2 regions of the Sporosarcina newyorkensis genome follow, and region 2 is predicted to be linked to the other one. Evidence: predicted binding sites of a transcription regulator. Region 2 holds the regulator's gene; the other holds the start of a gene.
What was found. The regulator LexA, encoded in region 2, represses DNA repair genes until DNA is damaged. The targets are predictions, from matches to a motif close to CGAACATATGTTCG.
Positions count from the first base shown of each region.

Region 1: the regulator LexA is predicted to act here: its motif matches at 1,645-1,658, upstream of uvrB (excinuclease ABC subunit UvrB).

Region 1 covers NZ_FUYJ01000005.1:33,076-36,507, forward strand. The annotation lists gene B5D59_RS10670 (ABC transporter permease) at 1-444, shown strand, start outside; gene B5D59_RS10675 (IDEAL domain-containing protein) at 1,112-1,369, shown strand; gene uvrB (excinuclease ABC subunit UvrB) at 1,732-3,432, shown strand, end outside.
Region 2 covers NZ_FUYJ01000004.1:37,543-40,974, reverse strand. The annotation lists gene B5D59_RS09145 (methionine gamma-lyase family protein) at 1-1,001, shown strand, start outside; gene lexA (transcriptional repressor LexA) at 1,049-1,669, opposite strand; gene yneA (cell division suppressor protein YneA) at 1,867-2,184, shown strand; gene B5D59_RS09130 (YneB family resolvase-like protein) at 2,177-2,830, shown strand; gene B5D59_RS09125 (DUF896 domain-containing protein) at 2,897-3,133, shown strand; gene tkt (transketolase) at 3,240-3,432, shown strand, end outside.

The DNA.
Region 1 (3,432 bases), on a different contig from region 2:
ATGAAAAGTGCGACATTCGAGCGCCGAGATGTACAAGCTTATCTTGTCGGGCGCACGTTCATCCGGACCGACGACACATTCTGGCTATGGCTCAGGCTGACTGTATTGTCGGCGCTTGGTGCATTTCTGATTCCTATACCTATCGTCTCTTTCATCTTCGTCGGTGCATTAGCATTCGCGACAGCGGTACAACTAATCTTGGCGCTTGAAGGCGGAGTTGAGTTTACGATGGATCAGCTTTTCCCGGAAGAAGAGGAAAGGTCCCAGAGTAAGGCTGTTCGCGCGCTTGTAAGAAAGTTAATCATGCTGCAAGCCATCCTTCTCCTGTTGGCAGCGTTGCCATTGTACGGATTAAGTCTGATTCCGGTCCTTATTGCAGTAGTTGCAGTTATAATCGGTGAGGCTACTATTCGTTTGACGAAAGAGCAGGAAGTAGAAATTTAGTTTATGCTGCTGGGTTAGAAAAGGTGCAAGGCACAGTGTGTGTGGCGGGAGTATGGTCACTGAAAACACTTCGGCGCTTGCGGATGGCTCCCGCAATGAGCCAGTCAGGAAGATCGCCTGTCTGTCTCATCGCTCCGCCTACCGCTTGTAAGGCGCCTGCGTTTAGTAAGCGAAAGCACTGGGTATCTGATTGTATATTGTCCTCCGACTAAGAAGCCGGATTCTGAGGCTATCTCAATTTTAAACACTACACTCATTATTTTGACGATTCTAGCGAAGCCGCAACTGCGGGGTCGGCCGTAGCCATGAGACAGCTAGCGTTCTTTGCTAGTTGGCTCTTGGCGGGAGGCAATCCCCCAGCGGCGAAGCGGTGCCAAAGCACAACGCATAACACATACTCTGTCCCGAACCCATTGTCAGTCGAGCGACGAGAAAAAAATAAATGTCAGCTGTGAATTCGCCATTCAAAAATGGTGCAGTCGAATTGTCGGTCTAGTAGCTTCGTTATAAGTCACCTTCATAGAGTTGAATTATCTGAATATATATACCTAGTAAATTGTTAACTGACTATATAGAAATCATTCAAAAGTTCGAATAGTTCATAATGTGGTTGCAATTCTGGTTTATTTGCATATATAATTACTAAAAGGTATCAGGGGTGAGAGAGATGAACAATAACAACTCATATGCTGAATTTTTAAAAGCCGTAGGGAACAACAGCACTTCTCTCCAGGCGGAAAAGCTGCTGAATGAAATTTATTGGGATCTGTTTCTGCAACACATTCACTGGGAACAAACGCAAGCCCGCATTATGAACCTGATCGATGACGCGTTGGATCGTCGCGATGAAGAAGCATTTGAAATGTATACACAACAACTCCAAGAGTTCACTCAAGAACAAGGATATGAATATCAGCCTAAATAACATAAGACAGAGCTGTCCGGAAAGTCATCTTCATCTGACCTTTCGAACAGCTCTTTTTGTATGAAGATAATTAATCATCCTCTTAGGTATATTTCATGTGCAGTATATGGCTAGTCTGAAGAGGTGCAGCTTAACTAACATGCATTCACAAAAAAATGAAACGATCAGGCGGCGCCTTGATGCGTCCGTCTGTTTTATTTGCTTCGTTATTCCTTCTCGACAAGAGTTTCTTTAACGACTTAAAGGGTACAATAAAATACATACATAGTTAGTTTAAAACGTACGTTCGTTATTTCTTTAGAAAAAGCTGTAGCTGTGGTAAAATAGAAGGACTAGGTGTTTTAGAATAGGAGTGGAACCTTTTGAACGAAACATTTCAATTGCAAGCCCCATATACACCTCAAGGAGATCAGCCGTCAGCGATCGCGAGCCTTGTTGGTGGTATAAAAGAAGGCAAAAAGCATCAAACGCTGTTAGGTGCAACGGGGACCGGGAAAACTTTCACCGTATCCAACGTCCTAACCGAAATCAATAAACCAACACTGGTCATTGCCCATAATAAAACATTGGCTGGCCAATTATATAGTGAATTTAAAGAGTTTTTTCCTGACAATGCTGTCGAGTATTTTGTCAGCTTCTATGACTTTTATCAGCCGGAAGCGTACGTACCGCAGACGGATACGTATATTGAGAAAGATTCCTCTATCAATGATGAAATTGATAAACTGCGGCACTCTGCGACCAGTTCCTTATTTGAACGTAATGATGTGCTGATTGTCGCATCCGTATCTTGTATCTACGGTCTCGGTTCTCCTGAAGAGTATAACGAGATGGTTCTGTCACTGCGAAGAGACATGGAAATTCCGCGCAATGAATTATTGCGCAAACTGGTAGACATTCAATATGAGCGCAATGACATCAACTTTACCCGCGGAACATTCCGAGTCAGAGGAGATGTAGTGGAAGTATTTCCGGTTTCACGCGACGAACGCTGTATTCGTCTTGAATTCTTCGGGGACGAAATTGAACGCATTCGGGAAGTAGATGCCTTGACAGGTGAAGTGATTGGCGATCGGGATCATGTAGCGATCTTCCCAGGTTCCCACTTCGTAACGCGGGAAGCGAAATTGTTGAAGGCGATCGAAAATATAGAAATTGAATTGGAGCAACAACTCAAATATTTACGTGAGAACGATAAATTGCTGGAAGCGCAGCGACTGGAGCAACGGACACGCTATGATTTGGAAATGATGCGTGAAATGGGTTTTTGTTCGGGTATCGAAAACTACTCAAGACATCTGACGTTACGAGAAGCGGGAGCGACACCGTATACGCTTCTCGATTATTTTCCTGATGATTTCTTGATAGTAGTCGATGAAAGCCACGTGTCGCTGCCGCAAATTCGAGGCATGTACAATGGCGACCAAGCTCGTAAGAAGGTATTGGTAGAACACGGTTTCCGTTTACCATCCGCTCTTGATAATCGTCCATTGATGTTCGAGGAATTTGAGAAGCATATCAGTCAGGCGATGTATATTTCCGCTACGCCGGGTCCTTATGAAATTGAGCATACGGATAAGATGATCGAGCAGATCATCCGTCCGACGGGTCTGCTTGATCCGATCATCGAAGTACGTCCGATTGAGGGGCAGATCGATGATTTATTGGATGAAATTCAGTTGCGTATTGAACGTGATGAACGCGTATTGATTACGACACTGACGAAGAAAATGTCGGAGGATCTGACGGATTACTTGAAGGATATCGGTATAAAGGTGCAGTACCTTCATTCGGAAGTGAAGACGCTTGAACGTACTGAAATCATACGGGAATTGCGTCTTGGCACATACGATGTACTGATTGGTATCAACTTGCTGCGGGAAGGGATCGACATACCGGAAGTTTCGTTAGTGGCTATTTTGGATGCTGACAAAGAAGGATTCCTGCGCTCTGAACGTGCTCTAATCCAGACGATTGGGCGAGCGGCGCGGAACTCTGAAGGACGCGTAATTATGTATGCAGACAAAATGACAGACTCAATGGAAAAAGCGATTGGGGAAACA
Region 2 (3,432 bases):
AAATCATCTCTGGGACCCATGCGATCACGATCAGTTTATTCGGGATTCTGCGTCCGGGCGATGAGTTAATTTATATTACGGGTAAGCCTTATGACACGTTGGATTCCATCGTGTCAGGAAACGGAAAAGATACTGGATCACTGGAAGATTATCAAATTTCCTATCAGCATATTGACTTGCTGGAAGGCGGTGCTGTTGACTATGTCAAGGCTAAACAAGCAATTTCATCAAAAACCAAAGTGGTTGCGATTCAGCGCTCAAAAGGCTATTCGAGCAATCCATCCTTCCGTATACATGAAATAGAAGAAATCATCAAGGAAATCCGCAAAATAAAAGAAGACGTCGTGATATTTGTAGACAACTGCTACGGTGAATTCGTCGAGAAACAGGAACCGACTGAAGTAGGGGCGGATCTGATGGCGGGTTCACTAATAAAAAATCCAGGCGGCGGACTAGCTAGAACGGGCGGCTATATTGCAGGCAGGAAAGAACTCGTTGAAAAATGTGCATATCGCATGACATCACCGGGACTAGGGGCAGAAGCAGGGGCTTCATTGGATACGCTGTTGGAAATGTATCAAGGTTTCTTTTTAGCGCCGCACGTAGTCAGCCAGGCCGTTAAAGGAGCTTTGTTTACAGCTGCATTTTTCGAGCAGTTTGGAATGGATACTACACCGCATTATAGTGAACGGAGAACTGATCTCATTCAATCTGTCAACTTCTCATCAGCAGAACAAATGATCAAGTTTTGTCAGATAATCCAGGATAACTCACCGATCAATGCGCACTATGCTCCTGAACCATCTTATATGCCCGGCTATTCGGATGATGTTATCATGGCTGCAGGCACATTTATACAAGGCTCCAGTATTGAGCTGACAGCTGACGGTCCGATTCGACCTCCTTACACCGCTTACATTCAAGGCGGTTTAACGTATGAGCATGTAAAAACAGCTGTACTCACTTCCATGGAACAATTATTAGAGCGAAAATTAATCTAAAGAAAAAAGTGTATCAAGAACCTATAGGGGTTCTTGATACACTTTTTTTAATGGATCATTCGGTAAACACCGACGACTTTACCAAGTATGGACACATGATTCACGATAATAGGATCCATGGAAGAATTTTCAGGCTGTAAGCGGAAGTAATCTTTCTCTTTAAAAAAACGTTTTACAGTAGCTTCATCTTCCTCTGTCATCGCCACCACGATTTCTCCATTGGAAGCTGTATGTGTTTGTCTGACGATGACACGGTCGCCATTCAAAATACCTGCCTCGATCATACTGTCACCGACGATTTCCAACATGAAGATCTCATCATCTGAAGAACCGAACGTATCTGGTAATGGAAAATATTCTTCAATATTTTCTACAGTTGTAATCGGAGTCCCTGCTGTAACTTTACCGATCAAAGGAACATGCATGACGCCGCTCTTTAATTCGTCTAGTCCTTCCGGGTCTAAGACTTCTATTGCACGCGGCTTAGTAGGGTCCCGGCGAATAAACCCCTTGTTTTCCAATCGAGATAAGTGACCATGTACAGTGGAGCTAGATGCCAGTCCTACTGCTTCCCCGATTTCACGCACGGATGGCGGATATCCTTTTAGCCGTACTTCATCTTTAATAAAAGCTAATATTTCTTCTTGTCTTTTAGATATTTTCTTCAATCTATTCACCTCTTCAAATTGTTTACTAATAAATAGAGATACAGCTCAAGTATTTTGAATATAGTATAACATGTGTTCGATTAGTAATCAAACAAAGGTTCGAATTCTGCTTGACAGCCAATCGTACGTTCTCTTATAATAGAGAACAAGCATTCCGAACATGCATTCTAAAAAGTAGACTACTAGGGGGATTTATCATGAAATTTCTTAAAGAAAATTATTACTTTATCGTACTATTAATCGTTTTTCTTAGTGTTGCAGCTTATCAATTGGACAAACTGTCTGAAGAAGATAATTATCTAGAAATTGTCATCAATGACGGGGACACATTATGGGGGCTGGCAACCAACTATTCAGATGGAACACCTGCGCACCATTGGATTGAACAAGTTAAATCATTAAATGAATTGCAGACTGATCAAATTAATTCGGGTGAATTATTACGCCTTCCTGTTAAAATGAACCCACAAGCTGAACATCGTGTGGCTGAGATGGGGGAGGAAGCGGATGAATAAAAAAAAGTGTGTAATTTATTGTCGGGTCAGTACCGAAAAGGAGAGTCAAGAACAATCCATTGTCAGACAGCAGGAAGAGCTGGAAATATTGGCGGCAGAAATGTTTTATGAATGTGTAGGTATATTCACTGATCGCCAGAGCGGTTATGATATGGACCGTGAAGGTCTGTTGAATTTATTGGATCGTATACAAGCAGAACCAATCGATGCTGTCTTTATTCAAGATGAGACAAGATTAGGAAGAGGCAATGCGAGGGTGGCCATCCTGCATGTCATTGCTAAATCGAACACAGCTGTTATTTCAAACCATACAAATGGAGCACTGGAGTTAAATGAAATGGATACGATGCTGTTGGAGATTTTAGCGATTGTAGAAGAATACCAACGGAAACTCCATAATGCCAAAATACGAAGAGGAATGAAAAGAGCGGTTCAAAGAGGTTACGACCCTTCCCGTAACTTGCATAATATCGACCGGGGCCCAGGAAGAGAACGACTCGAATTGCCTATTGAAGAAATTGTCGCGTTGCGCAACAAAGGAATGACATTCGATGAGATTTCGAGAGTATTGATCGGACTTGGCCATTCGGTTAGCAAAGCAACTGTCCATAGAAGATATAAAGAGTTTCAAGAGCAGGAACACTAATCGTTTGCACTTTTCCTTCAGGTTGTTTACATTTTAGTAAATGAAGAAATTTTGGAGGGTGTAAAGATGTTATCTGAAAAAAAGATTAAGCGTATTAATGAGTTGGCAAATAAATCCAAGACTACAGGGTTATCTATTGAAGAGGCAAAAGAACAAACTCAATTGCGTAAAGAATACTTGGAAACTTTCCGTTCAAGCATGCGTGAAACAATTGAATCTGTAAAAGTGATCGACGCAGAAGGAAATGATGTAACTCCTGAAAAGGTTAAGGAAGCAAGAGAGAACCAAAAGCCGTTAAATTAAGTCTCAACTGCTGATTAATATTGTAATTCATTAAGTAATTGACTACACTATAGAAGGAATACTTATAAAAATAATCAGAAGAGACAGGACGGAAAGGATGTACAGAATGACCGGAAAAATCGATCAACTGGCAATAACAACAATCCGAACATTATCAATCGATGCGATTGAAAAAGCAAATTCAGGTCACCCGGGATTACCGATGGGTGCGGCTCCAATGGCTTATACCTTATGGACAAAGTTTTTACACCATAATCCAACAAATCCGCAATGGTTTAACCGAGATCGCTTTGTGCTAT